3 regions of the Arthrobacter sp. MDT1-48-3 genome follow, and region 3 is predicted to be linked to each of the others. Evidence: riboswitches for the same ligand, from Rfam matches in the RefSeq annotation. Region 3 holds a riboswitch; each other region holds the start of a gene.

Region 1 (3,265 bases), on a different contig from region 3:
GCAGGCCGCTGCGGACCATTCCCCGAGTGCTGCTCTGGAGTGCCGCCGGCGGGGGTGTGCTGTACGTCGTGGCAGCCCTGGCCCAACGGGTCCTGCTGCAATCCGTGCCCCCGCTGGACGACGACGGGTCGCAGGTCTTCGGTCCCGCGATGGGGGCTGCGGGCCTCCCGTGGCTGGTCCCCCTGCTCGACGCCGGCGCCGCGCTGTCCTTCTTCGCGTGCACGCTCGCGTGCGCCACCGCACTGGCCCGGGTGCTGCTGACCATGGGCCGGGAGGATGTCCTGCCCGCCTGGCTCGGGCACGCCCACCTCCGGTTCCGGACGCCCGTCCACGCCGTCCTGGCTGCCATGCCCGTGGTGACGGTCGTTCCGGCGACGCTGATCCTGCTCGGCCTCGGAACGGGCGAGGCGATGAACAAGCTCCTCGGCACCGCAGCCACCGCCTACGTCACCGCCTATCTGCTGGCGTGCTGTGCAGCGCCGGTCTTCCTGCGGCGCATCGGCGAGCTGACCCTCCGGCCGGCGCTCGCGGCCGGGCTCACCTCGGTGGCACTCGCGGGTGCCCTCGTCGCCTATCGGATCACCCTCGCGGGTGCGGGCCGTAGCGCGAGCGGCTGGATCTTCTGCATCCTGCTGGCCACCGCGCTGCTCTGGTTCCTGTTGCACCGCCGTCACCGGTCGGCGGACCCCGTCCTCGGGCTCTACGACGTGCCCACGCAGGACGCCGTGCTCGGAGGTGGTCGGAACACTGCCGCGGGCGATGCCCCATGACCACGGACCGGCCCGACGACGTCGGCCTGCGGGCCCGCCAGCCCAAAGCGGTGCGGAGCGCCCTCGCGGTGCTCGAGGAGGTTGCGCGGTGCGGACCCGGGGTCACCGGGCTGGAGGTGAGCCGCAACCTCGGGCTGCCGAAGGCCACCACCTACCGGCTCCTGAACCTGCTGGTCGAGGACGAGTACCTGGTGCGGCTGCCGGACCTCAGCGGCTTCGCGCTCGGCCGCAAGGTGGAACTCCTGGTGCAGCTGTCGGGCATCGGGGGAAACCGTCCCGGAGCGCCGCGTGACCGAATATGACGGGCACCACTGGCGCCCCCGCCCTCCGGTGCGCTTAGCTGTAGCCATAACCATCCCGAGCGGCCGAGAGACCTGGATCGACGACGCCGCAGCAACCCTCCCCGTGTAGCAACGGGGAACGGTGCTACTGCCAGGACCGATGGAGAAGCTACACGCTTTCGTTGGTCTGCCCTTCCGTGCTCCGGCACGCCCGGGGCGACTACTGGCTGACCTGTATCACCCTCCATCGGGCGATGATTCAGGAGCCACGCGTGAGAACAGCAAGCCCCAGCACTCCCCGTCCACCCCGCACCCTCGCCCTGCTCGCCGTCGCGGCGGGCCTAGTGCTCACCACGAGCGGCTGCGGAGGATCAGCAGCCGCGAGCGAGGACGACACCTTCGTCTTCGCCACCGGCAAGGACATCTCCTGCCTCGACCCCCACGTCAACGGGGACATGCCGCAGGCGTCCATCGCGGCGAACTACCTCGACTCCCTCGTGTCCCAGGACAGCGAAGGGGCCATCCACCCGTGGCTCGCCACGGACTGGTCCGTGTCCGACGACGGCCTCAGCTACACCTTCACGGTGCGCGACGACGTCTGGTTCACCGACGGGACGAAGCTCACCGCGGAGGCGGTCAAGGCCAACCTCGACCACATGATCGACCCCGACACGCAGTCCGGCACGGCCGGCGGCTACCTCAAGCCCTACGTGGGCACCGAGGTCGTGGACGAGACCACCGCCGTCGTCACCCTCAACCGCCCCTACGCCGCGTTTCTCGAGGTGCTCGCCCAGCCGTTCCTCGGCATCGAATCGCCCGAGGCGCTCAAACGGCCGCAGGCCGAGAACTGCAACGCCCCCGTGGGTACCGGGCCGTACAAGATCGTCGACTACGTTCCGCAGTCCAAGGTCAGCCTGGTGCGCAACGAGGACTACAACTCCGCTCCGCCGTATGCGCAGCACGAGGGGCCGGCGCACATCGAGAAGATCGAGTGGCGCATCGTCCCCGAGGACTCCACCCGCTACGGCCTCCTGCGGGCGGGCCAGGTGGACGCCCTCGACCTCATGCCGTCGGTGCACTTCGGCGAGGCCGAGGCGGACCCGAACGTCGAACTGATCCTGCAGGACCGGCCCGGCAACCCGACCAACCTGATCCTCAACACCACCCGGGCACCGTTCGACGACGTGGACGTCCGCAAGGCCTTCCTGCACAGCGCCTACGTCGATGCGGGCATCAACAGCGTGTACTTCGGCACCGTCACCCGGGCCGGCGGCCCGCTCAGTTCCACCACGGGCTTCTACTCCCCCGACTTCGAGCACGTCTACGACCCGGACCCCGACGAGGCGGACCGCCTGCTCGACGAGGCGGGCTGGACCGAGCGCGACGACGAGGGCTACCGCGTGAAGGACGGCGAGCGCCTGACCGTGCACTTCCCCTACACGCCCGGCGCGTGGCCCACCGCGCACCAGGCGCTCGTCACGCAGATCCAGGCGACGGCGAAGAAGGCCGGCTTCGAGGTGCTGATCGAGAACGGCGACGGCGCGACCGTCAGCGAGCTCGGCAACAACTTCGCGTACGACCTCCGCGCCGACTACTGGAACACCAACACCGCGGACGTGCTGCGGATCGTCTTCTCCTCGGAGTACACCGAATCGGCGGGCTTCGTTCCGAACGGCTCCGGCTTCCGCAACCCCGAGCTCGACGGCATCCTCAACGACGCCCTGGCCACGGACGATCCCGCCGAGCGTGAGCGCCTCTACTACGAGGCGCAGCAGATTGTGAGCGACAACGCCCTGCAGCTGCCGCTCTACAACCAGGCCAGCCAGGTGGCGCTGCGGAGCGACCGCTACGGCAACCTCACCCTCGAACCGAGCCTGTCCCTCCCCTACCTCTACGACGTCACGGCGGTGGATTCAGAATGAGCACCTCTTCCCTCGATTCCCTCAGCGCAGCACCCCGCACGACAGCGACGGCCGGTACCGCCGGCAAGGTCATCGCGAAGCGTGCGGCCGGCAGCCTCTTCGTCCTCTGGGCGGCCGTGACCCTCACGTTCTTCGTCCTCCGCCTCACGCCCGGTGACCCGATCACCGCGATCCTCGGCGGGGCGGGATCCTCGCCGTCACCCGAGACGGTCGCCGCGGTGCGGGCAGAGTACGGGCTCGACCAGCCCGTCCTCGTCCAGTACCTCTCCTACCTCGGCAACCTCCTCACCGG
Region 2 (3,265 bases), on a different contig from region 3:
CCCGCCTCCGGACGGGCACCGTCGTAGTAGTCGCCGCGGCGGTAGGCGGGATCGAGCCGGATCGCCTGCACCTGGGCCTGGGCGAACGCTATCTGTTCGGCCGAACTGGCGGCGGTGCAGGCGATGACGGCGCACCGCTGAACGCGCTGCGGATACATGAGTGCCCATTCGAGGGCGCGCGCCCCGCCCATCGAGCCGCCGAGGACCGAGTGCCACCGGCCGATGCCGAGCCGGTCGGCCAGCAGGGCCTCGGCCCGGACGGAGTCCCGGATGGTGATCAGGGGGAAGCGCGAGCCCCACGGCGTCCCGTCGGGCGCGAGGCTGGCCGGCCCCGTCGAGCCGTAGCAGCCTCCCAGCATGTTGATCGACACCACGAAGTACCGGTCGGTGTCCACCGTGCGGCCGGGACCCACGAGCGAATCCCACCAGCCCTCCTCCTCCGAGTCGCCGCGTGCCGCGTGCGAGCTGCCGGTCAGGGCATGCTGCACGAGCACGGCGTTCGACCCGTCCCGGTTCAGCCGGCCCCAGGTCTCGAAGGCGAGCTGCACGTCCGGCAGCGTGCCGCCCGTCTCCAGGGCCAGCGGACCGATCGGCGCGATGCGCAGGAGCCCGTCCCCCGGAGGGCGTGCGCCGTCGATCCCGGGGTGCAGCGGAGCAGGAGGGTAGGTCGTCACGAAGGGCTAGGCTCCTTTGGCGGCGCGGAAGCCCGCGTCGAGGTCGGCGAGGATGTCGGTGATGTTCTCGAGGCCCACGGAGAGGCGCACGAGGCCCGGGCGCACTCCGGCGGTCAGCTGCGCCTCCGCCCCCAGCTGGCTGTGGGTCGTGGACGCCGGGTGGATCACGAGCGAGCGCACATCGCCCACGTTCGCGACGTGCGAGTGGAGTTCCAGCCCGTCGACGAAGCGCTTGCCGGCCTCGAGTCCCCCGACGATGTCGAAGCTGACGATCGCGCCCGTGCCGTTGTTCCGCCCGTACTTCCTGCCGCGCTCGTACCAGGGACTCGAGGCGAGGCCCGCATAGGAGACGCGCTCGACGTCGTCGTGCCCCTCGAGCCACTCGGCGACGGCCTGGGCGTTCTGCACGTGGCGCTCCACGCGCAGGCTGAGGGTCTCCAGACCCTGCGCGATGAGGAAGGCGTTGAACGGCGACACGGACGAGCCGAGGTCGCGCAGCAACTGGACGCGGGCCTTGAGGATGTAGGCGAGGTTGGCGCCGAGGGCGCTGCCGACACCGAGGTCCCGTGCGTAGACGAGTCCGTGGTAGCTCTCGTCCGGGGTGTTGAAGCCCGGGAAGCGCTCGGGGTACTGGGCGAAGTCGAAGTTCCCCGAATCGACGATGACGCCGGCGATGGCATTGCCATGCCCCCCGAGGTACTTCGTCGCGGAGTGCACCACGATGTCCGCACCCCACTCGATGGGCCGGATCAGGTACGGCGTGGACAGCGTGTTGTCCACGATCAGGGGGATCCCGCTCTCGTGCGCGACCGCGCTGATGCCCTCGATGTCGAGGACGTCCTGCCGGGGGTTGGACACGACTTCCCCGAAGAAGAGCTTGGTGTTCGGCCGGACGGCGTCGCGCCACTGCTCGAGGTCGTCAGGGTCCTCGACGAAGGTCGTCTCGATACCGAACCTCTTCAGCGTGTGCTTGAAGAGGTTGTACGTGCCGCCGTAGAGGCTCGGGCTCGCCACGATGTGGTCACCCGCCTCGGCGATGTTCAGCACCGCGAAGGTCTCCGCCGCCTGGCCGGAGGCCAGGAGCAGCGCGCCGACGCCGCCCTCGAGGCTCGCGATCCGCGTCTCCACCGCTTCCTGCGTGGGATTGCCGATGCGCGTGTAGATGGGCGCGAGTTCCGTCAGTGAGAACCGGTTCGCGGCGCTCTCGGCACTCGGGAAGACGAATGACGACGTTTGGTAGATGGGCAGCGCACGCGCTCCCGTGGCGGTGTCCGGCACCTGGCCGGCGTGGATCTGGCGTGTCTCGAAGGACCAATCGTCGGACATGGTGCTCCCTGTAGGAAGGGGCTCCGCCGGGTTCCGATGCTCCCGTCGGTGGACGCCGTTCCAGGAGACCGGGCCCGCAGGAGCCCGCGCTTGCACGACGCCGGTGTGGCGCCGAACCTGGTCTTCACCCGGGGCACCCCACCGCGGTTGGAGGGTTGCCGGCCAGCAAGCCGGGGCTTCGTGCTGGCACTCATGACCTGCATTCATGAAAGCCCATCGGGGCGTATCCGGCAACCCGTGTGACCCTCCGTGAAGGAGCGGCTCACCCCCTTCGGCGGTCGGTCGAACGGGTAAGGCAAGCCTTAGTCGAGACGCAGATCACTTAGTGCCAAAATATCGGCATGCGCCTGGACCACGTCTCTTATGCCTGCGAACCCGATGGACTTGCTGCGACCGCCGACCGGATCTCGGCCAGGCTCGGCATGGAACCGGTGAAGGGCGGTGTGCACCCCCGCTTCGGCACCCGCAACATGATCTTCCCGCTGGTCAACGGCCAGTACCTGGAGGTCGTCGAGGTCCTCAACCACCCCGCGTCGGACAAGGCGCCGTTCGGCCAGGCCGTGCGGGCGCGTTCCGAGGCCGGTGGAGGCTGGATGGGCTGGTGCGTCGCCGTCGACGACCTGGGACCCTTCGAGGAGCGGCTCGGCCGCGGTGCGGTTCCCGGCAACCGCAAGTTCCCGGACGGCCAGGAGCTGACCTGGCAGCAGATCGGCATCAAGGGCCTCATCGCGGATCCGCAGGTGCCCTATCTGCTCCGCTGGGACGAGGGCACCGAGTCCCTGCACCCGTCGAAGGCCCGTCCTGCGACGGTCAAGCTGGACTGCCTCACGATCGCCGGCTCGTCCGAGCGCGTCACGGAATGGCTCGGCACGGAGGTCGAGGAGACCCTCGACGGCGTCCAGGTCCAGTGGATCGCACCCAACGGCACCCCGGGCATCATGTCCGTGACCTTCGAGACCGCCGACGGCCGCATCGAGATCTGACCTCCGCCGCGGACGCAGAAGGGACCGGACATGATGTCCGGTCCCTTCTGCTGTGTCGCTGCTGTGGTGAGGAGTGATCAGGCGTGGGTGTAGGTCAGGCAGTCCGCGGCCTCGGCGCCGGGGCCCACCTTGACGGCCGGGGCGCTGCACAGCAGGTCGTGGTTGTAGCTGCACTCGGATCGCTGGCACGCTCCGACGTGCGCGAGCATCTTGGGCAGTCCGCCGCTGATGGACGTGTCGATGAACGTGGCGCAGGACGCGTGTTCCTCGCTGCCCGACACG
Region 3 (3,265 bases):
AGACCTCGCCGATCACCTGGAGGATCTGTGGATCGGCAGCGAACGACGGCGCATTCCCGTGGCTGAAGATCCTCGTGCGGTTCCGTACCTCTCGCGCGACGTCCCGCTCGGCCGCGGTGATGCTGCCCGCGAGGACGGCCAGCAGCACCGCCTGGTAGAAGGCCGTCTGGTACTTGAACCGGGTGTCGAAGTCGATGACGTTCCCGGCCTCGACGCGGGCGCGGTCGAAGGTGGACGTACCCGAGCCGGTGGTCTGCTGGCCGAAGCCGTCCCAGTCGTCCCCGTGCGTGACGCCCTCCTGGTGCGTGCTGACCACCGCGATGACCTTGACACCGTTGTCCGTCCGCTGGGCGAACGTGTCGATCCAGTCCGCGAAGATGCTGCCGGTCGAGTAGTACTTCGTGCCGCTGATGCGGAAGTCGCCGTGGGTGCTGCCCGGGTCCGGGCTCACCTTGGTGATCACGTCACCGATGGTGACGGTGCCGACCTCCGTCCAGGAGTTGCCCACGATCTCGCCGTCCACGAAGCGCTGGAGCCATACGTCGCGCTGGGGACCGGCGGACACGAGGCGGTCCTCCACGAACGCGAAGTGGGCGCGCAGCGCCTGGGGGATGTTCGAATCGGCGGCGGCCAGTTCGGTGAGGAGGCGGAACAGCTGCGGGAGCGAGGCGCCGAACCCGCCGGCGGCGACCGGTACCCGCAGTGCCCCGAATCCGGCGTCGATCAGGGCGCGGATCTCCTGCCGGGGCAGCTCGTGCTCCTGTTCGCGGCGCGATGCGCCGTCTGCGATGCGTGCGAAGAGGGGTCGGAAGCGGGCCGCGAGGAGTTCGTAGTCGGCGTCCGCGGTGGGATAAGTGTGCGTCAGGGTGGTCATGGTGGGCCTTCCGATCGGGCTGGGAGTGGGGCTGGGAGTGGGGCTGGGAGTGGGGCTGGGAGTGGGGCTGGGAGGGGGCGGGGGCGGGGAGATCAGGCGTGGACGGCGACCCGGGGGACGGCCGTTCTCGCCGGACGGGAACCGGCGACGCCGGCGCCGACGAACAGTGCGCCGATGACGGCCGCGGCGCCGACGGCGGAGGCTCCGCCGACGGGCCAGGCCCCGTTGAGGCCGAGGACGGCGGGGATCACGGTGCTGGCGGTTCCGACCAGGATCGCGCTCCAGCCGGTGACCCGGGTCAGACGGACGGCGTCGAGGGCGAGGATCAGGAAGAACAGACCCCACAGCACCGCCCACGCGAGCCAGAGCACCGAGCCGAGCGGGTCGGTGTCCAGCGACGTGGCCGCGAAGACGACGGCGAGCACGGCGACGAGCCCGCAGAACCAGCCGACGCCGGCGGAGCCCAGACCCGCGACGGAGCCGAGACCCACGTACAGGTAGGTGAGCCCGAAGAGGAAGATCCCGCTCGCCGTGCTGAACGCGGCAGGATCCGGCGCCCCGGTCGCTGCGACGACCGTTGCGAGGACGAGCTGGAGCACACCGACCGCGAGATTGAGGAATCCCGCGTCACGTGGCGGGACCCGGCCGAGGAGGCCGAGTCCGTTGATCAGAAGGGCTGCTCCCGAGAGCAGCAGGCAGATGTACGACATGGATGTCCCATCGACGGGACGCGGAACCGCTGGAGGTCCGCGCCGTGCTTGCCCCGCGCTGATGCACGGGGCCGGATCTTCACCTGGGGCACCCCGCCACGGAGGGGGTTGCCGTCCGACGAGCCAGGGCTTCGCGTCGGAACTCTTGATCTGTGGCTCCGAGCGTAGGCGGCATATCGTCCGCTTTCCAGCAGGAAGACGCGGCATTCCGCCGCGTGACGCCGTGTGACGCTGCCGGATCGCTGCCGGATCGCTGCCGGATAGCTGTCGGATCGCTGACGTGCGCGGTCCCGCGCCGGGGTCCGGAGCCCGCGGGAACGGCCGGGACCGGGGCGGCGGCCGCGACCGGAAGGGCGTCCTGCGGCGGCGTATCATGAAGGGTCAGCTTTTATCTACCTTTAGGGGCAAGTCGTGTCCACCGTTGAAGACAATTCGGCAACCACAGCACAGACCGGCGGCAACCGGGTCAAGCGCGGGATGGCCGAAATGCTCAAGGGCGGCGTCATCATGGATGTCGTCACAGCAGAGCAGGCCCGCATCGCCGAAGACGCCGGTGCGGTAGCGGTCATGGCGCTCGAACGGGTTCCCGCGGACATCCGCGCCCAGGGCGGCGTGTCCCGCATGAGCGATCCCGACATGATCGACAGCATCATCGAGGCCGTCTCCATCCCGGTCATGGCCAAGGCCCGGATCGGCCACTTCGTGGAGGCGCAGGTCCTGCAGTCCCTCGGGGTCGACTACATCGACGAGTCCGAGGTCCTCACGCCCGCCGACTACGCGAACCACATCGACAAGTGGAAGTTCACCGTCCCCTTCGTCTGCGGTGCGACCAACCTCGGTGAGGCACTGCGGCGCATCACCGAGGGCGCTGCGATGATCCGCTCGAAGGGCGAGGCCGGCACCGGCGACGTCTCGAACGCCACGATGCACATGCGCACCATCCGCGCGGAGCTCAACCGCCTCTCCTCCATGGCCGAGGACGAGCTGTACGTCGCCGCGAAGGAACTCCAGGCGCCCTACGAGCTGGTGAAGGAGGTCGCCTCCGCCGGTCGACTCCCCGTGGTCCTGTTCACCGCCGGCGGCATCGCGACCCCGGCGGACGCGGCCATGATGATGCAGCTCGGCGCGGACGGCGTCTTCGTCGGCTCCGGCATCTTCAAGTCGGGCAACCCGGCCGAACGCGCCAACGCGATCGTCCAGGCGACCACGTTCCACGACGATCCGGACATGATCGCCAAGGTCTCGCGCGGTCTGGGCGAGGCCATGGTCGGCATCAACGTCGACGAGATCCCGCAGCCGCACCGCCTCGCCGAGCGCGGCTGGTAGCAGCACAGCACGGGCGGTGGAGAGGAACGCGAACGGTAGGGCGCGGTCCTCTGCCGTTTCCCGCGGAGGCGGCGACGGCGTCAGTGCCTCGCGGGGCCTCGCGGTCCCCGAGGAGGTCCCCGAGGATGTCCTCGGCCGTCGCCCCGAACGCCCGGGCGCGGTCCCGCCGGGACCGGGCCCACGCACCTCCGACATCACCGTCGGCGGGGGGGACGCGGCTCGGCTGTCATGCGTCCACCGTCGGGCCGCAGCCGGTCAGAGGTGCAGCGCGTAGGTCCTGCCGCGTCCGAGCAGTGTGAAGCCCCGCTTCGAGAAGAACTCGTAGCCCTGCGGTATGGCGTTGACGGCGAGGTCC

The links. A riboswitch is a leader RNA that binds a small molecule or an ion and turns the genes downstream of it on or off. The one in region 3 is predicted to bind S-adenosylmethionine.
Region 1: it holds a riboswitch for S-adenosylmethionine, as region 3 does, so the genes downstream of both, ACX80L_RS07170 (ABC transporter substrate-binding protein) here and ACX80L_RS10865 (AmiS/UreI family transporter) in region 3, are expected to answer to the same signal.
Region 2: it holds a riboswitch for S-adenosylmethionine, as region 3 does, so the genes downstream of both, ACX80L_RS05160 (bifunctional o-acetylhomoserine/o-acetylserine sulfhydrylase) here and ACX80L_RS10865 (AmiS/UreI family transporter) in region 3, are expected to answer to the same signal.

What each region holds. Positions count from the first base shown of each region.
Region 1 covers NZ_JBTNDL010000002.1:497,215-500,479, forward strand. The annotation lists gene ACX80L_RS07160 (APC family permease) at 1-770, shown strand, start outside; gene ACX80L_RS07165 (helix-turn-helix domain-containing protein) at 767-1,072, shown strand; SAM riboswitch class I at 1,120-1,218, shown strand; gene ACX80L_RS07170 (ABC transporter substrate-binding protein) at 1,324-2,973, shown strand; gene ACX80L_RS07175 (ABC transporter permease subunit) at 2,970-3,265, shown strand, end outside.
Region 2 covers NZ_JBTNDL010000002.1:39,965-43,229, forward strand. The annotation lists gene metX (homoserine O-acetyltransferase MetX) at 1-674, opposite strand, end outside; gene ACX80L_RS05160 (bifunctional o-acetylhomoserine/o-acetylserine sulfhydrylase) at 681-2,000, opposite strand; SAM riboswitch class IV at 2,082-2,198, opposite strand; gene ACX80L_RS05165 (VOC family protein) at 2,342-2,983, shown strand; gene ACX80L_RS05170 (DUF1540 domain-containing protein) at 3,061-3,265, opposite strand, start outside.
Region 3 covers NZ_JBTNDL010000004.1:201,249-204,513, reverse strand. The annotation lists gene ACX80L_RS10870 (acyl-CoA dehydrogenase family protein) at 1-874, opposite strand, end outside; gene ACX80L_RS10865 (AmiS/UreI family transporter) at 967-1,584, opposite strand; SAM riboswitch class IV at 1,624-1,735, opposite strand; gene pdxS (pyridoxal 5'-phosphate synthase lyase subunit PdxS) at 1,996-2,910, shown strand; gene ACX80L_RS10855 (GNAT family N-acetyltransferase) at 3,166-3,265, opposite strand, start outside.